Moorella thermoacetica: one gene and its partner. The protein of the gene in region 1 interacts with the protein of each later gene in a pairwise test. Links are inferred from orthologs where the notes say so. Each region holds a gene or a part of one and is shown on either strand. Other genes may lie near its edges. The genes, in order: ileS and MOTHE_RS02750.

Evidence for each region.
Region 2: the proteins of ileS (region 1) and MOTHE_RS02750 interact in binary tests that used the Escherichia coli proteins (3 or more experiments, as listed by UniProt). The link is inferred for Moorella thermoacetica from one-to-one orthologs.

The regions. Positions count from the first base shown.
Region 1 is NZ_CP012369.1:783,525-792,890, reverse strand. Bases 1,993-5,293 are described here. They hold ileS (isoleucine--tRNA ligase), read right to left. Parts: upstream 4,986-5,293; coding sequence 2,193-4,985; downstream 1,993-2,192. Other genes in these bases: MOTHE_RS03935 (DivIVA domain-containing protein), read right to left, coding at 5,179-5,293; pduL (phosphate propanoyltransferase), read right to left, coding at 1,993-2,091. Also shown: MOTHE_RS03960 (DUF1540 domain-containing protein), read left to right, coding at 20-223; MOTHE_RS03955 (TraR/DksA C4-type zinc finger protein), read right to left, coding at 214-969; MOTHE_RS03950 (DUF5665 domain-containing protein), read right to left, coding at 1,067-1,402; more of pduL, read right to left, coding at 1,492-1,992; more of MOTHE_RS03935, read right to left, coding at 5,294-5,733; MOTHE_RS03930 (YggT family protein), read right to left, coding at 5,747-6,013; proC (pyrroline-5-carboxylate reductase), read right to left, coding at 6,026-6,820; MOTHE_RS03920 (cell division protein SepF), read right to left, coding at 6,838-7,278; MOTHE_RS03915 (YggS family pyridoxal phosphate-dependent enzyme), read right to left, coding at 7,281-7,991; MOTHE_RS03910 (efflux RND transporter periplasmic adaptor subunit), read right to left, coding at 8,055-9,026; peptidoglycan editing factor PgeF, read right to left, coding at 9,023-9,366. UniProt on the Escherichia coli protein: Catalyzes the attachment of isoleucine to tRNA(Ile). As IleRS can inadvertently accommodate and process structurally similar amino acids such as valine, to avoid such errors it has two additional distinct tRNA(Ile)-dependent editing activities.
Region 2 is NZ_CP012369.1:541,838-558,988, reverse strand. What follows is about bases 5,290-8,141. They hold MOTHE_RS02750 (substrate-binding domain-containing protein), read right to left. Parts: upstream 7,280-8,141; coding sequence 6,299-7,279; downstream 5,290-6,298. Other genes in these bases: pfkB (1-phosphofructokinase), read right to left, coding at 7,375-8,141; MOTHE_RS02755 (sugar ABC transporter ATP-binding protein), read right to left, coding at 5,290-6,221. In the rest of the region: MOTHE_RS02795 (flavodoxin family protein), read right to left, coding at 1-432; rd (rubredoxin), read right to left, coding at 617-775; rnhA (ribonuclease HI), read right to left, coding at 843-1,301; MOTHE_RS02780 (DUF4160 domain-containing protein), read left to right, coding at 1,483-1,731; MOTHE_RS02775 (DUF2442 domain-containing protein), read left to right, coding at 1,743-2,015; MOTHE_RS02770 (2-thiouracil desulfurase family protein), read left to right, coding at 2,166-2,639; MOTHE_RS02765 (sugar kinase), read right to left, coding at 2,699-3,652; MOTHE_RS02760 (ABC transporter permease subunit), read right to left, coding at 3,712-4,707; more of MOTHE_RS02755, read right to left, coding at 4,728-5,289; more of pfkB, read right to left, coding at 8,142-8,310; MOTHE_RS02740 (bifunctional phosphoglucose/phosphomannose isomerase), read right to left, coding at 8,307-9,389; fba (class II fructose-1,6-bisphosphate aldolase), read right to left, coding at 9,455-10,309; MOTHE_RS02730 (DeoR/GlpR family DNA-binding transcription regulator), read right to left, coding at 10,339-11,103; ppdK (pyruvate, phosphate dikinase), read right to left, coding at 11,298-13,952; MOTHE_RS02720 (pyruvate, water dikinase regulatory protein), read right to left, coding at 13,942-14,826; transcriptional regulator CcpN, read right to left, coding at 14,883-15,518; glyS (glycine--tRNA ligase subunit beta), read right to left, coding at 15,605-17,151. UniProt on the Escherichia coli protein: Part of the ABC transporter complex RbsABC involved in ribose import. Binds ribose. Also serves as the primary chemoreceptor for chemotaxis.

The DNA of each region.
Region 1 (9,366 bases):
CTTTTGGAGGTGATTTGCCTTGCCCCGGATACCCTGTGAGGTTTACTTCTGCGTCCATCACGATGGCAGCGGCTTCTGCCGGCTGGACACCATCCATGTGACCAGGAACGGCCTGGATACCAACTGTGGCGACTTTGAGCGCCATCTGCCGGAAGAGGATACCACTAAGGTCTTCTCCTTCGGCAAAGCCAATGACACCCTGGAAACTATGCCCTACGACTGATGTTCCCTATCCCCTTCTCCCTTCAGCACCCGATCCCAGCCGGCGTCGCCGATCACCTTTTCCTCCGGGGCCCCTTCGTCTTCGAGGTAGGCCCCGGTGTCTTCGTAAAACATGCCGTCGGCGCCCCTGAAATAAGGGATATTCTCTACGGCTTCCACAAAGCCCTGATCTTCATCGAGGTCCAGGGGACCGAAGTAGGAACCGCTGCGGGCCTCGGAAGCGTGTTCGATGGTCCGGCCCAGTTCCTGCCAGACGTCCTCACCGTCATACTCAACAGCCTCTTCCTCGTCGGCGTGTTTCTGGTGGGGATCCGTAGTCTGGCCGCCAAAGGGAGGCAGGATGACGGCCTCTTCCACGGGGCGGGAGTGTTTATCAGCCTTCCCCTCCATTTTCCGGCGGCACTCCAGGCAGAGGGTAGTCTCCGGTATGGCCTCCAGGCGCTCCCGGGGGATCTCCCGGCCGCAGCGGCGACAGTAACCGTAGGTACCTTCGGCTATGCTTTGCAGGGCGTCTTCAATTTTTCGTAACTGGACCTGGACGTTGTCCCGCAGGGCCAGGTCTTTACCGCGCTCGAATTCCTCCGTGCCCAGGTCCCCGGGGTGGTTGTCGTAGCGGGATAATTCCTGGGTGGATTCCAGCAGGGACTCCCCCAGGCCACCGCTGTTTAAGGAATCAAGCTGTTCTTCCAGGCCCGCTTTTTCCTCCAGCAGCTTCTGGCGAAAATGGGCCAGGGACTGTCGGTCCATGGTGGTTTCCTCCTTTTTTATCAATTCCCTAGATGCCCCCTCTCCAGGTACAGCCTTCCTGGCTTCGGGGTTCTCGGCTGGGAAACTTTAGGGGACACTAATACACCTCCTGCTGGACCATGCGTACGATCTCGGCAATGAGTTTGCCGATGACCGGCAGGTTCAACAGGGCCAGCTCGCGGATAATGTAGATTACAATGGCGCCCAGGATGGTGAAACCAACGGCGATCCCCAGGCCCCGGGCTATGCCAGCGGCGAAGTTCAAGTAAAGCAGCCGGCCTGGCCGGCGGTAAAGTTCAACCCACTCCGCGACATTAGCTTTTTCGATGGTGGTAATCAGTTGTTGCACTTTATCGGCCAGGAAGGCAGTGCCGCGCTCTACTTCATTCAAGAAGCGAACACCCCGTAAAGTCTTTTCTCCGGACGGCGTCATATCCCCGCACCGCCCAGGAGCTACGCGTTCCACCGCGCTTAAAAGATAGCTTTCCCTGACCCACGGTGCTTATAACAAAAAATCCCGCGTCAGGGACGCAGGATTTTTACTTTATCGCCGTTGGCCAGCAGGGCGGCATTGGCCTCGTCGGTATCCAAGTGTAGCTCCAGGCGAAAGTTGGGGCTCACCCGGACGATTACGTTATTAAAGATCATCCCCCTCATGCCCGGTACCAGAACCTGGACCCGCTGGTCGTCATGGAGGTTAAGGGACGCGGCTCGCTCGGCCTCCATGTGGATATGGCGGGCGGCCAGGATAACTCCCCGGTGCAGAGTCAGGGCCCCGGACGGGCCGACAACGGCGATCCCCGGTGTGCCCTCCAGGTCGCCGGATTCCCTTACAGGGGGCTTTAGTCCCAGGCGGAAACCGTCGGTCATGGCTATCTCCACCTGGGAGTAGGACCGCACCGGCCCCAGGACCCTGACACCTTCCAGGACACCGCGAGGGCCGACGATGGTGACTGTTTCCCTGGCGGCGTATTCCCCCGGCTGGCTGAGTTGACGATACACTGTCAGTTCGTAACCGGGGCCGAATAGGGTATCGAGATCCTGACGGCACAGGTGGATATGGCGGTTGGAAACCCCTACGGGTACTTCAACAGGCAAAAAGTCCTCGTCCCGGAACGTCATCACCGGACCGGACCACCCTTTCGCCTTGAAATAACTCCCTTCCGGGGAGGTGCCCGGGCCTTCCGGCCTGACCTTCTTAGTATAGACCCGACGCAGCTTTTTTACCCGTTCATATACATCTCCTTAACAACGGTGGCACAGCGGCGGCAAAGGGTGGGGTGATCGGTGTCTTGCCCCACTGTTTCACTGACCATCCAGCAGCGCTCACACTTCTGCCCCGGAGCACCGGTGACATAGACCCTCAGGCCCGGCAGTTCAGGTGCCTCCAGGCTGCCCGCCGGTGCTTCCTCTCCCGGCTGGTGCAGGTCAACCCTGGACACGATCATGATAGTTGCCAGTTCATCCCCGAGGGGTTTCAGGAACTGGTACATGTCGGCATCAGGGTAGAGATGGACGGCGGCGTTTAAGGAATTCCCCAGATCCTGCTCCTGGCGGGCGCGCTCCAGGGCCCGGGCGACGACATCGCGAACTTGAAGAATCCTTTTCCATTTTTCCTCCAGCTCATCATCGAGAAACTCGGTTTTTACCTGGGGCCAACCGGCCAGTTGGACGCTGATTGGCCGGTCGTCCTCACCGGGAAGGTAACGCCAGATCTCTTCTGTCGTAAAGGCCAGGATGGGGGTGAGGAGGCGTACCAGGACGTTAATGGTTTCGTAAAGGACAGTCTGGGCCGAACGCCGACCCTTGGAAGCCGCCGGCCAGGTATAGAGACGATCTTTAATGATATCCAGATAGACGGCGCTTAGATCTACCGCGCAGAAGTTATGGATAGTATGGTAGACCACATGGAACTCATAATCGTCGTAGGCCATGGTAACCCTGGCTATCAGGCGTTGCAGGCGATTCATGGCCCAGCGATCCAGCTCCAGCATCTCCTCCCTTGGGACCTGGTCCTTCCCGGGATCAAAATCGGCCAGGTTGGCCAGGAGGAAGCGACAGGTATTGCGAATCTTACGGTAAGCCTCGGTAATCTGGCGCATGATATTCTCCGAGGCAGCCACATCCCGCCGGTAATCGGCCGAAGCCACCCAGAGGCGCAGGACGTCGGCTCCCCTTTGCCGGATAACATCCGCCGGGTCAATACCGTTGCCCAGTGACTTGGACATCTTGCGACCCTCTTCGTCCACCAGGAAACCATGGGTCAGAACCTGGCGGTAAGGGGCGCGACCCCTGGTAGCCACAGCCGTTGACAGGGAGGAATTAAACCAGCCACGGTGCTGGTCGCTACCCTCCAGGTAAAGGTCGGCCGGCCAGGCCAGTTCCGGACGGGTGGCCAGCACGGCGGCATGGCTGGAACCGGAATCGAACCAGACATCCATAATATCCGTTTCCTTGCGGAATTCTTTGCTGCCGCATTCGGGACATTTCAGCCCCGGCGGCACCAGTTCCCCGGCTTCCCGGGCAAACCAGACGTTCGAACCGTGCTTCCGGAAGAGTTCCTGGAGGTGGCTGATGGTGGCGTCGTTGATTATCTCCCGGCCGCAGTTGGCACAGTAAAAGATGGGAATGGGTACACCCCAGGTGCGCTGACGGGAGATGCACCAGTCGCTCCTGTCAGCTACCATGTTATAAATCCGGTCTTCGCCCCAGGATGGGATCCATTTGACTTTCTTGATGGCTTCCAGGGCTTCTTGCCGGAACCCTTCAATTGACGCAAACCACTGTTCCGTCGCCCGGAAGATAATGGGATGCTTACAACGCCAGCAATGGGGGTACTGGTGCTTGATAAAACCAAAGTGCAAGAGGGCTCCCCGGGCTTCCAATTCCTTGACCACGGCTTTGTTGGCCTCATCGATAAAGAGCCCGGCGAACTGGCCTCCTTCCTCCGTAAAGCGGCCCCGGTCGTCAAGGGGGGAAAGTACCGGCAGATGGTAACGCATGCCCACCTCATAGTCTTCCAGACCGTGTCCGGGAGCGGTATGCACGCACCCGGTACCCTGTTCCAATGTAACGTGTTCTCCTAAAATCACCACGGAATCCCGGTCCATGAGGGGATTACGGCAGACGACCCCTTCCAGCTCGCTGCCGGTAAAGGTAGCCACCACCTGGTAATCCTTTACTCCCAAAAGCTCCAGCACCGGCCGAACCAGTTCGGCGGCCATGAGCAGCCTTTCCTCCCCTACCTGGATGAGAACATACTTAAACTCCGGGTGCAGGGCGATGGCTACGTTGGCCGGTAGGGTCCAGGGGGTGGTGGTCCAGATAACGATGGAACTCCCCCGGGGCTCAAAGAGGCCCCTGGCGTCGGCTACCGGAAATTTAACATAAATAGAGGGTGAGCGTTCCTCGCCGTACTCCACTTCGGCTTCCGCCAGGGCTGTCTCACAGTCGGTGCACCAGTAGACTGGCTTTAAACCCTTGTAGATATAGCCCTTTTTGGCCATCTCGCCAAATATACCTATCTGGATGGCTTCGTACTCCGGTTCCAGGGTTAAATAGGGATGCTCCCAGTCGCCCCGCACCCCCAGGCGTTTAAATTCTTCCCGCTGGATATTGACATACTTCAGAGCATAGTCCCGGCAGCGGTTACGGAACTCAACAACGTCGACGGCGTGGCGGTTGAGTCCCAGATTCTTAATGGCCTGCTGTTCAATGGGAAGGCCGTGGGTATCCCACCCGGGTACATAGGGGGCGTCATAACCGTTCATTGAATGATACTTGATAATAATATCTTTAAGGATTTTATTTAAGGTATGACCCAGGTGCAGGTGACCATTGGCATAGGGCGGGCCGTCGTGGAGGATAAACTTGGGTTTACCCCTGTTGGCCTCCTGAACCTTGCCGTAGATGTCGTTTTCCTCCCAGAACTTAAGGATCTCGGGTTCACGCTGGGGCAGATTGGCCCGCATAGGAAAATCTGTACGGGGTAGATTTAAGGTTTTACTATAATCCACTTAGTCTCGCCACTCCTCCAAATAGGGTCCTACCAAAAATAATTTTGCCTTAACCCACATTTTCATAATTCGCTGGCGGGGGCATCAGCCGCCATGAGGGGCTCCTCCGATAAAAGCTCCTTCCAGGGGCTTATCATGCCGTTACTTTACCTGGCATAATTGCTTCCTTTAATACCCTTGATTCTTTTTTCAATCATACCTGTTCCTGGCGGCAGGGGTCAAGTTCACAGTCCGTTATTTCTTCCTCACCCGGGCCAGGCTCCCGGAGCGTTTCCCCCTGCCGGTCAGCCGTCGCCGCTGCTTCAGCCTCCACCTGGTCCTCCAGGAGTTCCAATTGTGCTTTAAGGAGGGAGCGCAGGCGCATTTTAAAGGCCCTGGTACTTGCCTCCAGGTCCCGCTGGTAGCGTTCAACCTTTTCCGCCTGGGCCCGGGCCTGGTTTAAAATCTCCCGGGCTTTGTTCTCCGCCTCCCGGAGTTTCAGTTCTGCTTCCCTCTGGGCGTTCTGGCGCATTTCATCAGCCGCCTGCTGGGCCATTACCAGGGCATCCTTCAAGGTTTGTTCCAAGTGGGCATAACGCTCCAGTTCTTCGCTGAGGCGCTGGTTCTTTTCCCGCATTTCCTGGTTTTCGCGGTAAACCTGGCCGTAATCGCGCAAGATCTGCTCCAGGAATTCATCTACTTCTTCGCAGTTATAGCCGCGGAAACTGCGGTGAAACTCTTTTTTATTGATATCCAGGGGAGTCAGCACCTTTAGGGGCCTCCTATCCCAAGCGCATGATGAAGTTGATCAGCAGGTGCTCCACCAGCTGTAATACCAGGACGGCAATAATGGGTGAGAAATCAATGGGCATGGTTGTGCGGGGCATGATCCGGCGAAAAGGGGCCAGGACCGGTTCCGTAATCTCATAAATAAACCGCATGATGGGGTGATTGGGATCGTGGGGAAACCATGAAATGAGGATCCGGGCGATAATCAGCCAGTTTAAAACCTCAAAGGCCACCCGGACCAGGACTGCCAGGGTCTGCATGCCATCTACTCCTTATTCAAGTTCGCCGGCCCGCAGGGTAGCAGCCTCGACAGCCCGGATGAGGGCTCCCCGCACGCCCCGGTCTTCCAGTACGGCGAGGCCGGCTATAGTTGTCCCCGCCGGGGAGGTTACCCTATCCTTCAGGACCCCCGGGTGCTCACCGGTGGCCAGGACCATCTGTGCTCCTCCTAAGAGGGTCCTGGCCGCCAGTTCCAGGGCTACCGGCCTGGCCAGTCCCTGGCGCACGCCGCCGTCGGCCAGGGCTTCAATGATCATATAAACGTAAGCCGGCCCGCTCCCACTCAGGCCGGTCACGGCGTTTAGCTGTTCTTCCGGTAACACCATGGCCTCGCCTACAGAGCGGAAAATGGCCAAGGCTTTCTCCAGGTCTTCCTGTCCCACCCGGGCGCCCGCGGCCAGGGCGGAAACCCCAGCACCAACCAGGGCCGGGGTATTGGGCACTACCCTGACTAAAGGCACGTCACCCAGGTATCCCGCCAGGCGGGAAAGGGTTACGCCGGCAATAATGGAGATCACCAGCTTATCCCCCTTGACCTGCAATCCAGTCAGAGCCGCTTCCACATTCTGGGGTTTTACGGCCAGAATTATGATGTCCGCAGCGGCCGCCAGTTCTTCCCTGCTAGCTGCCGCCACCAATCCGAATCGTTGCTCCAGTTCCTTCAACCTTGCAGCCCGGATGTCATAGGCCCATAACCGCTCCGGCTGCACCAGCCTGGCCTGGATGATACCGCGAATAAGGGCCTCGGCCATAGCCCCGGCACCAAGAAAACCGATTTTTACGTCCACCTTTTCTTTAGCCTCCGCTATCTACCCCGGCCTGCTGCCTCCAGCCAGTTCAGGCCACCCGGTATTTGATCTTCCAGATCGCCACTCAGGTCGACATTGCTGGTAGTAAATAAAAAGATACCGCTGGTCACCTTGCGCACCCTGCCCCCCAGGGCATAGGCGGCACCGCTCAAGAAATCAATAATCCGCCTTGCTTCCTCAACGGGTATGCCCTCGACGTTGACAATTAACGGCCGGTAGTTTTTCAGATTCTCCGCCAGGCCAGCGGCCTGTTCGAAAGACTGGGGCCGGGCAATTACCAGGCGCATGGCGTTACGCGCAGTCGGTAAGCCTACCAGTTTTCCTTTAGCCGGGGTAACTGGAGTTGTTTCCGCCTCAAGCACCGGTTTCTCCATTACCGGCTCCTCCCCTTCATGACCGTACCCCAGCCAGTTGATTAAACCCTGCCAGAATGCCACCCTTAATGCACCTCCACCTTAGTTTGATAGTCACGGGAACCAAAAATGGCGGAGCCAATACGGACCATGTTGGCTCCGGCCTCAATGGCCACCTCAAAATCGTTGGTCATTCCCATGGAAAGATAGGCCATGTCTACGCCGGGAAGGCGCAGGGCCTCCACTTCCCGCCGTAAAGCGGCCAGACGGAGGAAAACCGGGCGTACCTCTTCGGGATCCGCCACCAGGGGCGCCACCGTCATCAGGCCGCAGATATGTAGCCCCGGCCAGCCAGCTATCTCCCGCACCAGAGGGATAACGGCGTCGGGAACCAGGCCGAACTTGCTCTCTTCCCCGGCTATGTTGACCTCCAGGAGAATGTCCACCCGGCGTCCGGCGGCAGTCGCCCGCTTATTTATCTCCCGGGCAAGCTCCAGGCTGTCTACGGAGTGGATCAGGCAAACCCGGTCCCAGACCTGGCGAACTTTGTTACGCTGCAGGTGGCCGATGAGGTGCCAGTTGACTCCCTCGACATGGGGTTGTTTGGACAGGAGTTCCTGGACCCGGTTTTCCCCCAGGTCCTTCAGGCCGCAGGCAACAGCTTCCCGGATGCGTTCCACGGGAACAGTCTTGGTAACTGCCACCAAAGTGATATCCTCTGGCCGGCGGCCGCTGCGTCTGGCTGCAGCGGCTATTCTTTCCAACACCCTGGTAATATTTTCTGACACGTTAACCATGTTTTTCCCCCGCGTAATTCTTTATACTTTCTACATATTTATTGTAAATCCTGCTTCCCCGCCCTAATTCATCAACCATCGTGCCAGACGAGGCCGGAGAACCACCTCGGCGCCCGCTTCCAGGCCCCGGACGGCCACCTGGTCTCCCACCTGGCCCACGATGGTAACCGGCTGCCACTTGAAGCTATTGGCTCCCAGGACATATACCCCTTTCTCTCCCCCCGGTCCGACATCCAGGGCTGACGCCGGCAGTATTATCCCCCGGTAACGCCTCAATACCGCCACCACGGCCATCTGGCGGGGAAGAAGCCAGCTATTGTCCCAGGTAGCCACCTCCATCACAGCAGCCCGCTGGTTACCTTCATCCTGAAGGCGGATAATCCGGGCCCGGACCTCGCCATTATCCCCTGGTACCTTCAAGGTAACCTCCTGGCCTACCTTCCAGCCAGCCGGCCAGTTTTCCAGGGGGACATAGAGCCGCAGGGGGTCCAGGTTATTAACCAGGCGAACTACGGGTTCTCCTTCCTTAACCTGGCCGCGTGCGGTCACCGGCCTGGCCAGGGCTATCAGGCGTTTTAAATCCTGGTAGCTGATGTTGCCCAGGGTGGCCGGCTGCAAATTTGCTTCCAGGCCGTCAACCTCGTAAGAGACCTGGCCCGGGTAAGGGGCTTTAATGGCCACCGGGTTTGTCCCGGCCGCCACAGGGAGAAGATTGGCGATGGTGGCTCCTACCGGTACTCGTTCCCCTTCCGGTACCACCGGGGTCAGGGTACCGGTTACCGGCGCCGTCAGGACCTTTTCCTCCCGGGCAATATACACCTCCAGGGGGAGGTTGTCCTCCAGGGTACCGGTATCCACCTGCCGGGTAAGTAAAAAGTGCCACGCAACTGCCCGGGCCGCTCCCCTGATGCCGGACCAGGCCACCAGGAGCAATAAAATCAGGAGGGCTACCCGCACAATGAATCGCCCGGGCCGGCGGCGCCGTCGCGGCCGGGTTTTGACCGGGGGTGGTGATGGATTATTGGCCGTCTTCATACCTGTTCCCCCAGGGCCAGCATAGCCGCCTGGCGCCCGGTAATACCGCCGGAGGCTCGGTGGGAGAAAAAGGTTTCAGCTTGGCAGTGAGTGCAGATACCGGCAACCGCTATCCGGTCAGGCTGCAAACCGGCAGCCACCAGGCTCAGGTAATTCGCCCGGGGCAGGTCCAGGCGCCAGTGCCCGGGACCGTCCGCCGCCAGCAGTTCACCGGCAAAGGGGAGGTGTTCCTGTACCTTATCTACCACCCTGGCGTCTACCTGGTAGCAACAGGGGCCTACAGCCGGTCCTATGGCAGCCAGGAGGTCTCCAGGCCGGCTGCCAAACTCGGTCGCCATAC
Region 2 (17,151 bases), 240 kb from region 1 along the record:
CTGGACGAGCATCATATCGAAGAGGGCCTTCATGGTGGTCTCCTGGCCGCCGAAGCGGGCGCCGCCGACGGTCACCCCGGCCCCGACCACATTGAGGAGGGCCTTTTCTTTGCGTAAGATGCGGCTTTTATCCCAGAAGGCTTTGAGCTGGGCGGAGACGCTGCCGAAGTAAACCGGGCTGCCCAGGAGGAGGCCGTCGGCCCGCCGCAGGAGATCGAAGGCTTCGCCCAGGCGGTTGTGGCGGGAACAGGCCCCCTGGCAGGGGTTGCTGCACTGGGTGCAGTAAGGTATTTTTTGGTCAGCCATGGCGTCGGCGATATGGATAAGGGCCGTCTCCGCCCCGGCTGCAGCAGCCGCTGCCAGGCCTTCGCGCACTAAAAAGGCGGTATTGCCATCTTTTTTGGGACTACCGTTTAAGCCTACAATAAGCATCTTTGCGATCACCCTTTGCTATTAAGGAGCAAATTTTAGCGTTAAACTTTAATTTCGACATAGTTACTCCTTCTCCTGCCGGACAACTGGAATTTTATCCCGGCGGCCAGTCCTCCCTCACCGTACAGAAAAGCTCAGGCGACGCCCGGTCGGCGCCGCCTGAGCTTTTCTACCTGTTCGCTTTTTAGAGGGGTTCGAAGTTCTCTTTGCCCAGGCCGCAATTGGGGCAGACCCAGTCGTCGGGCAGGTCTTCAAAGGCCGTACCCGGGGCGATGCCGCCTTCGGGATCGCCTTTGGCGGGGTCATAGACGTAGCCGCAGGCCGTGCAGGACCATTTACCCATTTTGCTTCCCTCCCTTTTTAGTACCCGTTACCGCAGATGGCAACGCCGGGATAAGGGTATGTATTCGCTACGATGATGGAATTTCCTGCCGGCGCAGGGCGGCAATGGCCGCCCGGGCCAGCTCGTCGCAGCGGTTGTTTTCCGGGTTGTCGCTGTGGCCTTTGACTTTCAGCCACTCTACCTGGTGCCGGGAAGCCACCTGGAGTAGCTCCCGCCAGAGGTCCTGGTTTTCGACCGGCTGCTTTTTGACGGTGAGCCAGCCGTTCCGCTCCCAACGGGCCAGCCACCCCTGGCGAAAGGCGTTGACCAGGTAGGCGCTGTCGCTGTAAAGATGCACCCGGCAGGGCTCCTTCAGGACCCTGAGGGCAGCGATGGCCGCCGTGATCTCCATGCGCTGGTTGGTGGTGCTGGGCTCGGCGCCGGAGAGTTCTTTGCGTTTGTCACCGTAAATAAGGACGGCGCCCCAGCCGCCGGGACCGGGGTTGCCAGAGCAGGCACCGTCGGTGTAGATGGTTACTTCTTTCATTTATCGGCTGCTGCTTCTCCTTTTGCCCTGCTAAAGGGGCGGATATGGCCCTTTCATTTTACCATAGTTTGCTGGCGGTGCAAGGTGAAAGATTGAATATATGAATGAAGAGAGATATAATTAGTCATATAAAATAGTGCATCCGGTTAAAGCGTTAAAACAAGGGGTGAAAAACGGTACGATGCCAATCATAGCCCGGTTTTATGGCATTATAATCAAGATGTTTTTTAATGAACATCTACCACCCCATTTTCACGCCCTCTATGGTGAGTATAATGCTATTTTTAACATCAACACATTGGAAATGATAGAAGGCGATATGCCGTTACGAGCCCGGAAGCTTGTCGTGGAATGGGCTGAAAATCATCAAAAAGAACTGGAGATAATGTGGGAAACCAAGGAATTTAAGCAGCTTCCTGGTCTGGAGTAGGGGGTGAATATGTGTTTTATCCCAGGATTAAAGATGTTAAACCTTTAAAGGATTATACGTTAATAGTCGCCTTCGATAACGGTCAAATAAAGAAATACGATATGAGACCTTTGATAGCAATGCCTCCTTTCGACATTTTGAAAGATCCCCTTCTTTTTAGTATGGCCAGGGTCGAAGCAGGCGGCTATGGTATTAGCTGGAGCGATGAATTGGATTTGAGCGAGTATGAGCTCTGGGAACACGGGGAATTAATTGCTAACGCCGACGCTCCTCCCGAAGGCTAATGTCTGCTATAAACCCGGAGGCGCTTTAATACTAAATAGTTAACTCAATTTTGTTTTATATATATTGTTTATGTATTATTATTGAACTGTTTCCCGGTTAACCTTAAATATGGAGCCCGCAAGAATTATTTTTATGCAGGTGAGACTTTAATGGGAAAAATCCTGGTCAGCGCCTGCCTGGCAGGCGTAAGGTGTAAATACAGCGGCGGGCACAACCTGGTACCGGTCATTGCCGAACTGGTGCGGCAGGGCAAAGCCGTACCCGTCTGCCCGGAGAGCCTGGGGGGTTTAACCATCCCCCGGCCGCCGGCGGAAATCAAGGGCGGTGACGGCTATGACGTCCTGGCCGGCCGGGCGCGGGTGATGGATAAAGAAGGACGGGATGTGACTGCGGCCTTCATCCAGGGCGCCAGGGCCGCCCTGGCCAGGGCCCGGGAAGTGGGCCCGGAGATAATTGTCCTCAAGGAAAGGAGCCCATCCTGCGGCAGCAAGCTTATCTACGATGGCAACTTTAGCGGCGCGACCCGCCCCGGCCCCGGCGTAACGACGGCCCTTCTACGAGAATATGGGTATAAGGTGATCAGCGAGGAGGAATTTAAGGGCGAGGGTAATCCAAGTCCTTAGCCTTCTTTACCAATTGGTACCAGACGCCTGGTATTACCGCACCCTGGCAAGGAATCGAATTACACTTTACTCGAATTGTGCCTAGAGTAAAGGGCCAAAATATCTTCTTTAAAAGCGGCACCTTCCATGGGGCCTTTACGGGTTACACTTAAAGCTCCAGCTACATTGGCAATTTGTAACGCCTCCTTCAGCCCTTTACCACAGGCCAGGGCAGCAATGAATGCGCCATCAAAACAATCGCCGGCTCCAGTGGGATCTACCTCTTGAACCTTAACGGGCGGCACATGATAGCATTCCTCACCGTAGTAAAGGCTTGCCCCCCGGGCACCATCTTTAAGAACCAGCATGGTACCGTCCCTCTTTTTTAGCCTGGCGATACCCTTTACCAAATCGCCCTCGCCTGAAAGGGCTATCATTTCACTCTTTCCGGCGAGGATTATATCAGCGGCGTCCAGGATGTCGTCATATACATTCTTAATTTCCTGCTCATTGAGCAGCTCAGGGCGGAGATTAGGATCGAAGCTCACCTTTACCTTGTTTTCTTTGGCAATTTTAACTGCCTTCCAGATGGCCTGACGCAAGCTGGCGCTTGCCGTCAAGGAGCAACCCACAACGTGGAGATACTCTGCAGTTTTGATATAGTTTTCATCCACATCTGCTGGCCCTAACTGGCCTGCCGCCGCATGGGGGAAATGAAAAATAAACTTGCGCTCACCATTGGCGTAGTATGTGACAAAAGCCGTCCCTGTTGTATATCCCTTGGTCTTATAAATATGACTTGTATCGACGCCATCATCACGAAGCCTGGTAAGATTTAAAAGGCCAAAATCGTCATCACCGACCCGGGCAATAATACCTGCCTCCACCCCCATCCTTGCCACCTGATCGATAAAAATAGCCGGGGCACCGCTGGGATAAGGCCCCAGGAGTTCGCCCGGAGCAGTAAACTCCTGCCCAGTATATTTTGTCATAATTTCTACCAGGATCTCACCAATAGTTATTACTTTAGCCATTGGTTTTCACCTTCATATTTATGAAATGAAATTCTCCTCCCCGGTAATTAACACTCCACTCAGGCTTTCTTACGGGTGTTGATTTTATCCAGTATTACGGCAATCATAATGATTAAACCCATGGTAATGGACTGCCAGTAAGAGGAGATTTGCAACAGGCTTAAACCGTTGTTAATAACGCCAATGGTCATAATGCCGATAATGGTTTTACCAATACTGCCCTTACCTCCGGAAAGGCTGGTACCCCCCAGCACAACCGCTGCGATCGCATTGAGCTCGTAACCGCTGGCGGCAGCCGGTTGCCCTGTTGCTAAACGGGACGCCAGAGCGACTCCCCCCAGAGCAGAAAGGACGTCGCTGATTACATAAATAATAAGCTTCACCCGGGCAACGTTAATACCGCATAATTTAGCCACTTCTTCGTTGCTCCCGATGGCGTAAATATAACGTCCAAAACAGGTTTTTGATAAGACAATGTGGGCGATAACCAGGCAAAAAATCATAATCAACACGATAACCGGGATAGGGCCAATATACCCCTGACCAATCCAACTAAAGGCCGGGGGCAAGCCGAAAATTGGTTTGCTCTGGGTGTAAACGAAGGCAAACCCCCTGGCGATGCTCAACATAGCGAGGGTGGCTATAAAGGGTTCGACATTAAGTTTCGCAATTGCCAGGCCGGAGATACCGCCACAGACTATACCCACAGCCAGGACACTAAAAATAATTATTACATACATCATCGGCGTACTGGACGGGTACTGTTTAAGCAAAGCCGTAACGACAATACCTGCCAGTGCTGCTACTGAACCCACTGAAAGGTCAATGCCACCGGAAATAATGACAAAGGTCATACCTATAGCTAACAGGGCGTTGATAGAGATCTGAATCAATACATTTAACAAATTTTGGGGCAAGAGGAAAGTCGGAACCAGTATAGAGAGTAGTATACATAAAGCAAGGAATACAAAGATGAAACTATATTCCTTAACAATGCTATTCAGATGGCTATACTTCAACTTAGCGCTATTCGAAATATTGGTCGCTCCATTCATCGTCCTACCCCTTCCCTGCATCAACCGGCTATCTTTCCACATGCCAGTTCCATAATTTTTTCTTCGCTGGCTTCGTGCCGGTCCAGTATACCGGCCACACGGCCCTCATGCATGACTACAATTCGATCACTCATACTTAAAATTTCCGGTAACTCCGAGGATACCATGATGATGCTTCCTCCCTCACTGGTAAAGGAATTCATCAAGTTATAAATCTCGGCCTTGGCGTTAACGTCAATACCGCGGGTTGGCTCATCCAGGAACAGAATTTTGGCATGGGCCGCCAGCCATCTGGCCAGGGCTACCTTCTGCTGGTTGCCACCGCTCAAATTTTTAACAATAGTTTTAGCCGAGGGGGTACGGATACGCATTTTCTTTATATAATCTTCACTCACCTGGTTTTCCCAAAGGAAATTTATAAAACCATAGTTCGATTTATCATATAGACTGGGGAGGGAGATATTATCTTTGACAGATTGTGCCAAGATTACCCCCTGGAGCCGACGGTCTTCAGGGACGAAACCGATTCCATTGCTGATGGCCTCAGCCGGCGAATTGAAAAGTACCTTCTGCCCGTTAAGGTATAGGGAACCGTGTTTTGGCTTTTTAACTCCAAATATGCCCTGTAATACTTCTGTCCGGCCAGCCCCTACCAACCCGGCAATGCCTAAAATCTCACCCTGCCGCAATTCAAAATTGATATCCCAGTATTTCGGGGGATCAGTGAAATCCTTTACCTGCAAAATTACTTCCCCGGGTTTCTGGGCTTTCCGGCTAAAATCTTTGATCTCCCGGCCTACCATTAAAGAAACCCAGTTATATTTCTTCATTTCCTCCCCGACCATGGTTTTTACAAGTTTTCCATCACGTAAAATAGTGAGCCGGTCAGCCAATTCCTCGAGTTCCTTTAAACGGTGGGAAATATAGATAACAGCCACGTTATCCTTTTTTAAGCGCTTGATAATCTTAAACAAGGTCTCAGTTTCACGATCAGAGAGGGAGGAGGTTGGCTCATCCATAATAACCAGTGAGGCATTGCAGGACACAGCCTTGGCTATTTCTACCATCTGTTGCTCGGCTACATTGAGGTCCCGGACCATCGCCCATGGTTTCAGATCAATACCCAGGGAACGGGCGATAGCTATGGTCTCGCTAACCATTTTTTCTTTATCAATAAAAACTCTCGATTTAATGGATTCTCGCCCTAAAAAAATATTTTCAGCTACACTTAAATCCTGAATAAGACTGAGTTCCTGGTGTATAACACTAATCCCTGCATCCAGGGCCTGGCGAGTATTGGTAAACTCCACCGGTTTTTGTTTAAATGTTATGGTACCACAGTCTCTCTGGTAGACTCCGGAGATTATTTTTATTAGTGTTGATTTCCCGGCGCCGTTTTCTCCCAGGAGAGCATGAACTTCCCCGGGATAAATATCCAGGTCGATATTATCGAGGACCTTAATCCCCGAAAAGGATTTTGATATTCCCCTTAGTTGTAAGAGTGGGGAGGCCATGGTATCACCTATTCCTCGAGTTTTTAAAAAGGGAGGCGGGGAAGAAACCCTTGCTGTTTCTTCCCCTTTGGGCTTAATTATTTAGCATTACTGGCATCTACTATTGTAGGCGGAATGAGCACCTGTGGCGGTACAGATTTACCGTTGAAGTAATCAGCGATTAGATCAATTACCTTGCCACCGATTTGATCAGGATGCTGGACAACGTCAGCCACCCAGAGTCCATGGTTCTTGATTTCCTGGATAGCTTCAGGATTACCGTCGAAGCCTATAACTTTAACATTACGGCCAGCTGCTTTAATAGTGGAAACAGCTCCAACAGCAAAGGGATCACCCACGGCGAAAATTAAATCTAAATCCGGGAACTTTAACAGGATATCCTGGGTGAGGTTGGCTGCTTTTTCAGCGCTACCAGAACAATTTTCTACATCGACTACCTTAATGTTCGAATACTCAGCCAGGGCATCTTTGAAACCCTTCTCCCGGTCAACACAGCTCTGTACTTCGGAGTAGGTAATTATAGCAACCTTCCCCTTGCCGTTCAAGACCTTTTCGGCGGCATACTTGGCAGCCAGTTTACCACCCGCGTAGTTGTCGGTGGCGACATGGGATTTTACGTCACCTTCAGCTTTGATATCAATTGTAAATACAGGGATACCTGCTTTTTTAGCTAAGTCAACAGCCGGTGCTATTCCAGCCGAAGCCGTTGGCGCCAAAACAATGGCATCCACTTTTTGAGTTATAAAATCCTGAACCTGGGCCAATTGCTTGTTGCTATCCTGGCTGGCATCCATAATAATGGGTTTAAATTTATACCCCTGGGCTTTTTCCTGGATAGCTTTTTCAATTAAGTTGTAAAAAACGTGTTCCCGGGTCAGAAGGCTAACGCCAATGACCTTCTCTCCGCTCTTTTCTGTGTTCTGGGTCGTTGTTCCGCTGGAGGTTCCAGTTTGGGTATTACCTTGTTTACTGCCGCAACCACCAAGGAGCACGCTGACTCCAATTAGTGTTATTGCGGTAAAAATAAGCATCTTTTTTCGGGTCATTTTAAATAACACGATCCATTCCTCCATTTAATTTTTATTTAATTATAGATTGCTAAAGCCCTAGAACTAATGCTGACCCCTGGTATTACCATCTACCTCCGAGAGTTTCAGTTATGAAGCTCAAGCAGTCGCACCTCATCCAGGAGTTTGTTTACCAGTTCTACCTGGCATTGTCCCGTTTGCCAGCGAGTAGCACTGGCACTGGCGGCTGCCGTTGCCAGCCGGGCTGCACCGGTTACCCCTTCTCCTCTGGCCAATCCTACGGCAAAACCGGCCACAAAGGCATCACCGCAACCGACGGTATTGATGGCCTGAACCCTGGGCGGGATAACTTTAAAGAAATCGTTCTCAGTAGCTACCAGGGCTCCATCCCCACCAAGGGAAAGAACAGCTACCTGGACACCGCTTTCCAGCAGTTTCATTAAAAACTTTTTTTGGTCGTCCACCTCCTTTAACGGATGCCCGGCCAGGGTTTCCGCTTCCTGCTGATTGGGTTTAACCATATAGGGCCTGGCTTTAATCCCCTCTATAAATGCCGCTCCGCTGGTGTCGAGGATAGCCATCGCCCCTGCCTGGTTAATTACCTCAATCAACAGGGAGTAAAAGCCAGGTGCTAATCCCCTTGTGAGGCTGCCGGATATGGTGACCACTTTGCTGCTACTGGCCAGTTCTTTGACTTTATCCACCAGCTTTTGCGCATCGGTCTGACTAACATCGGGCCCTGGTTCCAGGAGCTCGGTCTGCGTTTTCCCTACCGGGTCCAGGATATTAATGCAGATGCGCGATTCGCCTTCTATTACGACGAAATCCTCCTTCATTCCCTCCCTCGCCATTATTTCTTTGATATAGCTACCGGTGTATCCGCCAATAAATCCTGTAGCTATCACCTCCTCGCCGAGATTATGAATTACCCGAGCGACATTGAGTCCCTTGCCGCCTGCTTGGGCTAGCACTTGTTTAACGCGAAAGACACCATTTAAACTAAAATTGTCTACAATGTATGTTTTATCAATAGCTACGTTGGTAGTGACAGTCGTAATCATTCGGTCCTGCTCTCCAAAGTTAAAAGGTATTTGATATTATCGATAATCTCCACAGGGGTAGGATCTACTCCCCTTATAAGGGCCAGGTAAAGGGAGATAAAATCCCCTAAATATACCAGGGAAAAAAGACGGGCCAGGCGTGATTTACCCACTGACGCTACTTTTCTCACCCCGGCTGCCCGGGAAGCCAGGAGCTCCTGTGAGATCTCTATACGCCGGGTTGTTTCTAATCTATCCTCGGCATCCTGCAAAAACGTAAAGTAAAAATGGCGCAAGTATGACTGAGGTGCATCCCATCCCGCCACTTCATCATGATGAAGGGCCGGGAGGGCATTATACATGGCTAAAAGCTTGCTATTCTCTGCAAATTGGTTTTTCCATCTGCTGGCCACAGCGATAGTTAAAGGCAGGGAACCATAGACAACAGGGACATAGCCTGCCATCTCGTAAGCCATGCTTTTCGCCAGGTTATCTTTAGCAGGGACAATGGGTCCGTACTGACCACCGAGTTCAGATAAAATGTTAATGGTTTCTTTTACTTCTGCCGATTTATCACCGACAAATCCTAGTCGCTGTAACAGTCCCAGCAAGGGGAGAAAAATATACCCAACGGCGATACGGGGCATCATTCCGCCAGGAATGAGTAGATACGGGTGTTTATTTCCCCGGGCCAGGGATAATAATTTCCCCCCGGAGGTGAGGACAATGATCTGAGCCTCTGTTGTACAAACCTGATGATAAGCATTAAGTATCTCTTCGGTCTTACCAGAATGGCTGACAACAACAACCAGGGTGCGATTGTCAATACTAGCCGGTATGGTATATCCCCGGTTCAGAAAAAGGGGGATTTTAATTTCATCAAAGAGATACGATGCCAGAAGATCTACACTTGCTGCCGAGCCGCCGCCGGTACCAAGGAACATAATTTGTCTAATCTCATCCCGAGAAAGGTTTTCCGGCCAACGACCGGCCAGTTCCCAGGCCTCCCTGAACTGGTGGGGGTAGTTAATAGTTTCCTGAAGGGCTTGACCACTATCCAGTTTAGAGAGGGTGTGAAGATCGTCTAAATCAACATACACCGCCCGTGTTCCCTCTTCTCTTAATCAATTTTCTACTAGTGACCCCCTTCGGTGAACCGCCCATCTCAGGCTCGCCCAGCTGCGCCGAATAGCCTTATCTTTGCCAGAGCAACTTCCTTTACCCGGTTACGGGCCGGATTCAGGTAACGCCGAAGATCGTTCTCTTCCGGGTTAGATAAAAGGGTTTCTCTAAGAGCGGCAGCCATGGCCAGCTTGAGATCGGTAGCAATATTGATTTTACTGATCCCCAGTTGAATACAGCGGGTGATAGCCTCATCGGGAACGCCGGAAGCGCCGTGGAGAACCAGGGGTAATTTTACTTTGGCTGCTATGGATGCCAGGCGTTCAAAATCAAGGCGGGGTTCCCCCTGATATACACCATGGGCCGTGCCAATGGCAATGGCTAAAGAGTCTATCCCGGTAGCTTCTACAAAAGTAACAGCTTCGGCGGGATCAGTATAGTAAACGTCTTTCGCCCGGACCTGGAGTTCCTCCTCGCGACCACCTATACGGCCGAGCTCTGCTTCAACTGCCACCCCTCTGTTTCTGGCCATAGTTACTACCTGCCGGGTAAGGCGAATATTCTCATCCCAAGGTAACTTTGACCCGTCGAACATTACCGAAGAAAAACCGGCTTCAATACAGAGAGCTATCATGTCTAAATCCTGGGAATGATCCAGGTGCAGAGCTATTGGTATACCCGCCCTCCTGGCGGCTGCCCGGGCCATGGCCACCAGGAAGTCCGCTCCGGCAAATTTAACTGTACCCGGCGTGGCTTGGAGAATTACCGGCGCCTTAGCCTCGATAGCCGCCTCTACCACGGCCCACAGGGTTTCCAGGTTGTGAATATTAAAGGCACCTACTGCATAACCGTTCTCTCGTGCAGCTTGTAATACTTCCCTGGGATTTACTAATTCCACAACAAGATCTCCTTTCTGCAGCAATATACTTAAGCAACAATTACTTCGATGCCACGCCTGGTAAGTTCTTCTATAAAATCGCGGGGAGCATTGCTGTCGGTAATAAAGGTATTAACTGCAGAAATGGGCGCAAAGCGCGATAAAGTTACCCGGCCGATTTTGGAATGATCAGCCAGGACGATCACCCGATCGGCAGCAGCAACCATTAAGCTATTTGTATGGGCCTCGGTCATATTAGGTGTCGTAAGGCCGTGTTCAATACTTATACCGTTAACACCCAGAAATGCCTTCTGGACATGAATCTCCCGCAGTACCCTTTCCGTGAGGGAACCGACCATGGCATAAGACTTAGTACGCATATTTCCACCTGTCAGCACCAGGTTGATACCCTCACTATGCGCCAGTTCCATGGCAATGTTGACAGTATTGGTTACTACAGTAAGATTATTATGGTTCTTTAGTAACTGGGCCAGGGCAGTAATGGTAGTACCTGCATTAAGAAGAATAGTATCTCCATCCAGAACAAGCTCAGCAGCCTTGCGGGCAATGGCTAACTTTTCAGCCGAAAATTTATTGATTTTCTCCATAAAAGAGGGTTCCTCATCGCTTCCGCCGCGAACCGGCACTGCCCCTCCATGGGTACGGGTAAGAAACCCTTCCCTCTCGAGGGTTTCGAGATCCCGGCGAATGGTCATCGGCGATACTCCCAACTCCCGGCTGAGCTCATTTACACTCAGCGGCATTCCTGAGCTGATTTTATCGATAATGATTTTACGTCGTTGTGCCGAGATCATGATGCCCCACCCTGTATTGTTTTGTTAATTTATGTTTTCTTGTTAAACATATTCGCTAAAAAACGAACATCTCCTGCTGGTTATTAAAACTTTTTTATTAAATTTTTATGGTAATATTAAGGAACCTTTCATAGACAAAGAAAGGCTGCTGACCGGTATGGTCAACAGCCTTTGGGCCAACTTATCTTGTTCCCTTACTTTCCTTTCTTTTCCTTCAAAGCGGCCTGGGCGGCGGCCAGTCTCGCTACCGGCACCCGGAAGGGTGAGCAGCTGACGTAGTTCAAGCCGATCTGGTGGCAGAACTCCACCGAGCTGGGTTCGCCGCCGTGCTCGCCGCAGATGCCGATTTCCAGCTTGGGATTGGTGCTGCGGCCCAGTTCGACGGCCATCTTCATGAATTTGCCCACGCCGTCGCGGTCGAGGACGATGAAGGGGTCTTCTTTCAAGATCTTCTCGTCGACATACTGGTGCAGGAACTTGCCTTCAGCGTCGTCGCGGCTGAAGCCGAAGGTGGTCTGGGTCAGGTCGTTGGTGCCGAAGGAGAAGAACTCGGCTTCCCTGGCGATTTCATCGGCTGTGGCGCAGGCCCGCGGCATTTCGATCATGGTGCCGACCTTGTAATCGAAATCGACACCGGTTTCCTTTTTGACGGCCGCGGCTACCTCGTCAACCATGGCGTGGAGGCGCTGTAACTCGTTGACGTGGATAACCAGGGGAATCTCTACTTCAGGCAGGACCTTGACGCCCTCTTTCACCAGCTGGGCCACCGCCTGGAAGATGGCTCGCACCTGCATGGCGTAGATCTCCGGGTAGGTGATGCCTAAACGGCAGCCGCGGTGCCCGAGCATGGGGTTGAATTCGTGGCGCGCCCGGACTTCCCGCAGGAGGGCCTGTTTTTCTTCCAGCTCTTTGGAGTCGCCGTTTGTCGCCTGGAGCCTTGTGACGTCGACCAGGAGTTCTTCAATATTGGGCAAGAACTCATGCAGGGGCGGATCGAGGAGCCGGATGGTGACCGGCAGGCCCTCCATGGCCTTCAAGATACCGTAAAAGTCGCCCTGCTGCATCGGCAGGAGCTTATCCAGGGCAGCCTGCCGTTCTTCTTTGGTCTTGGCGAGAATCATCTGCTGGACAACAGGCAGGCGATCGACCTGCATAAACATATGCTCGGTACGGGTGAGGCCGATGCCATCGGCGCCGAATTCCCGGGAGCGCCTCGCGTCTTCCGGCGTGTCGGCGTTGGCGCGGACTTTGAGGCGCCGGAAGGAATCGGCCCACTCCAGGATGGTTTCAAATTCCCCTGTGAGCTGGGGGTCGATGAGGGGCACTTCACCCAGCATGACGTTGCCGGTGGAGCCGTCGATGGAAATGACGTCACCTTCTTTGACCACCAGGTCGCCGATGAAGAAGCGTTTGTTTTCGACGTCTATTTTAATGGCGTCGCAACCGGTGACCGCCGGTTTGCCCATGCCCCGGGCGACTACGGCTGCATGGCTGGTCATGCCGCCCCGGGCCGTGAGAACCCCCTGGGCCTGGACAATGCCGTGGATATCGTCGGGAGTGGTCTCGGTACGTACCAGGACGACCTTCTGGCCGTCGAGGCCCATTTTTTCGGCATCGTCGGCGTCAAAGACCACCTGGCCGGAGGCGGCACCGGGGGAAGCCGGCAGACCCTTGGCCACCACTTCCAGTTTGGCGCTGGGGTCGATACGCCGGTGCATGAGCTGGATTAATTGATCGGCGTCGACGCGCAGGACGGCTTCTTCTTTGGTAATCAGGCCCTCATTGACCATGTCGACGGCGATTTTGACAGCCGCGGCCGCCGTCCGTTTACCATTGCGGGTCTGGAGGATAAAGAGCTTGCCCTTTTCGATGGTAAACTCGATATCCTGCATATCGCGGTAGTGTTTCTCCAGCAGCTGGCAGATGTCTTCAAACTGGCGGTAAACTTCCGGCATTTCTTCCTTCAGGCTGCTGATGGGCTTAGGTGTGCGGATACCGGCCACCACGTCTTCGCCCTGGGCGTTGATGAGATACTCGCCGTAAATACCCTTCTCGCCGGTGGAGGGGTTGCGGGTGAAGGCCACGCCGGTGCCGCTGGTGGGACCCATGTTGCCGAAGGCCATGGTCTGGACATTGACGGCGGTGCCCAGGTCATCGGGGATCTTGTTGATCTTGCGGTAGACAATGGCCCGGGGGTTGTTCCAGGAATCAAAGACGGCACGGATGGCCATGTAAAGCTGCTCCCGGGGGTCCTGGGGGAAGTCCCGGCCGCTGCGGCTCTTGACGACGTCCTTGTACTCGGCGATAACTTCCCGCAAGGCATCGGGGGTGAGTTCATGGTCGAACTTTACGCCCAGGCGTTCTTTATGTTTTTCGAGTACGGCTTCAAAATCGTTATGTTCGATACCCAGGACGACGTTACCGAACATCTGGATAAAACGGCGATAGCAGTCCAGGGCGAAGCGCTCGTCGCCCGTCTGGGCGGCCAGGCCCTTGACGGAATTGTCGTTCAGCCCCAGGTTCAGGATGGTATCCATCATGCCGGGCATGGAAACAGGTGCCCCGGAACGGACGGAGACCAGGAGCGGGTTTTCGGGGTCGCCGAGCTTTTTACCATTGATGGCTTCCAGGTCCTTTAAGCGGGCGGCGACTTCCTCTTCCAGGCCCTCCGGGAATTGCTGGCCGAGACGATTGTACTCGTTACAGGCCTCGCAGGTGATGGTAATCCCCTGGGGTACCGGCAGGCCGATGTTGGTCATTTCGGCGAGATTCGCGCCTTTACCGCCAAGAAGCAGGCGCATGTCGGCCTTGCCTTCGCTGAACAGGTAGACGTACTTCTTACTTGCCATTTCTTTCCCTCCGATAATAGATTTGGAGTATTTTACCGGCCGTTTCTTCAACGGCCTTATTGATAACATTGATTACCGGACAGCCGAGCTGGTCCATGACCCTGCGGGCGTAGGCCAGTTCCTCTTCGATACGTTCCCTGGTGGCGTAGCCGGCCGGTCCCGGCAGCCCCAGGGTTTTCAGGCGTTCCTGGCGGATCTGATAGAGGAGCCCGGCGTCAATGGTCAGCCCTATTATCTTTTCCGGCGGCAGGTTGAGCAATTCTCCCGGCAGGGGTACTTCCGGCACCAGGGCGAGATTCGCGGCCCGCAAGCGCTTATGGGCCAGGTACATACACACCGGCGTTTTGGAGGTGCGGGACACTCCGATGAGGACCAGATCGGCGTGGCTCAGGCCCCGGATATCTTTGCCGTTATCATATTTAACGGCAAAATCAATGGCCTCCATTTTGCGGAAGTAGTCTTCGTCGGTACGGCGAATCAGGCCCGGCTCCAGCCGGGGCCGGCCGCCAGTAACCCGGGTGATGGCGTCCATCAGGGGGCCCAACAGGTCTACCGCCTCGAGGCCCCGGGCTGCCGCCAGTTCCAGGAGCTTCTTTTTTAAGTCCGGTAGTACCAGGGTGAAGGCGATGATCCCCTGTTCCTGGGCGGCTTCGTTGACTACCTCCTCCAGGTGGTCAAGGTCGGTAACATAGGGCACCCGGCGGATGTCCAGCCCGCCGCCGTCGAACTGGCTGGCTGCCGCCCGGGCGACATACTCGGCCGTCTCCCCCAGGGAGTCTGAGATCACGTAAATAACGCCGATGGTAACCCCTCCTTTACTTGGAAGTCGGAGTCCGGAAGCCAGACAGAAATGGGCTCCGGCCCTATTACCCATCGAGTAAATGTTTTGTGAATGGAGGTGATAGATACCCGCCGGGATATAGCTCCTTGCTAGGATCTGCCTTCTCCCAGTTCTACAAAGAGATTGGTTATGGTGGTCTTGGTAATGCGTCCTAATACTTTTAATTTTTTCCCTTGACCATTAACAGGACGTACTACCGGCAAGGCATCCACCTCGTGTTCGATAATCTTGCGAGCCGCTGCCAGTACCGGTTCATCAGGGGTGGTGCAAATAATATTGGGCATCCGGGTCATAATTACCGAAACCGGCATCTTCTGGAGATCACCGCCGCCGATGGCTGCTTTCAGCAGGTCCTTGCGGGAGACGACCCCCTCCAGGTGACCTTCGTCGTCAACCACCATCAGGGTACCTACGTCCTCCAGGAACATGGAGACAATGGCCTCATAAACCGAAGCCCCGGCCCGGATGACCCGGGGCAGGCCTTTGATATTGCCTACTCTGATCTTTTTGATTTCTTCGGCTACCAGGGCCTGGGAGGGCTTGCTGCTCAAAAAGTAGCCCACCCGGGGGCGGGCTTCCAGGATACCAGCCATGGTCAAGATGGCCAGATCGGGACGCAGGGTGGCCCGGGTAAGATTGAGCTCTGCGGCAATCTGCTGGCTGGTGATGGGCCCGGAACGCTTGACAATAGCTATTATCTGTTCCTGCCGCGGGGAAAGCTGCATCCCTCACCCCTCCCCTTCGTCCCGTTGTATACTTTGTAATGTATACCACATGGCCCGCCTTTTTCCTTCCTGGCAACCAAATTTTTTTATGGAACCAGGCGAGAGAAGTCGGCTATCTGAAAAACCAGGTTGACAATTGCCTGGAGGAGGGCCAGGCGGTTATTCCGGACTTCCATATCGGGCGCCATGACCAGGACGTTATCGAAGAAGGCATCAATGGGCCCCCGGAGGGCGGCCATGGCCTTTAAAGCAGCCAGGTAATCCCCTGCCCGGAGCCGGGGTTCAGCCTGGTGCCGGGTTTCCATCAGGGCCCGATAGAGTTCTGCCTCTGCCTTTTCCTGCAACGCCTCAGGCCGGAGATGGTATTTTTCCCTGGCCTGGCGGGCCAGGTTAAAGGCGCGGGTAAAAGCCGTCTGCAGGGCGGCAAAACCTTCTTCTTCCCTGAAGGCGCTCAAATCCCTGGTGCGATGATAAGCTGCCGCCAGGTCATCGCTGCCTGCCGCCAGGCAGGCCTGAATTACATCGTAGCGGTAGCCTTTTTCCTCTAGGAGGTGCTCCAGGCGCTGACGGCAAAACTGGACCAATTGCTCCTGGACGACATCCAGGGGCCTGGCCAGCTGGATACCGCCGGCAGTATAGCCTTCGTAGGCGGCGGCAATACTCGCGGTCAGGGAAAACTTTAAATTGAACTCCACGGCTATGGTTACCACGCCCGTGGCCTGGCGCCGCAGGGCATAAGGATCCTGGGAACCGGTGGGGATGAGGCCGGCCCCGAAGCAACCAACCAGAGTATCCAGCCGGTCGGCCAGGCCAACGACCATGCCGGTGAGGGAATCCGGTAACCGGTCGCCGGCAAAGCGCGGCCAGTAGTGCTGGCGGATACCCTGGCATACTTCAGCCCTTTCGCCGTCGTGGGCGGCATAATAAGAGCCCATGATGCCCTGGAGTTCGGGGAACTCGTAGACCATGGCCGTAACCAGGTCGGCCTTGGCTAGTTCAGCCGTACGTTCCACCAGGGGAACCAGTTCGGCCGGGAGGTCCAGGGTATTGACCAGATTTACGGCCAGGCGCTGCAGGCGCCTGGTTTTGGCCAGCATGGTGCCCAGGCTCTCCTGGAAGACGATCTCTTCCAGTTTGGGGACTTTGGCTGCCAGGGGCGTTTGCCGGTCTTCCTGGTAGAAGAAGGCCGCGTCGGCCAGCCGGGCTGCCAGTACCCTTTCATTGCCCCGGCTGATGTTCTCCAGGTGGTCGGCAGTGCCGTTATGGACGGTAATAAAACGGGGCAGGAGTTCACCCTGCGCGTTCCAGACGGGGAAGTAGCGCTGGTGGTCGCGCATGGGTGTAATGACTACCTCCTGGGGCAGCTTCAAGTACTCGGGGTCGAAGTGGCCGGCCAGGGCCGTGGGGTATTCGACAAGGTAGGTTATCTCCTCCAAAAGTTCCGGGTCCTTCTCCACCCGGCCACCTTCACGGCTGGCCAGGCCGGTAATCTGCTCCCAGATAAGCTGCCGGCGGCGGTGCTGGTCCACCAGGACGTAGTTTTCCTCCAGAACCTGGAAGTAAGCGCTGGCAGTTGGTACCTGGTGGGGACCGGGAGCCAGGAAGCGGTGGCCGTAAGTCTGGTTGCTGGCAG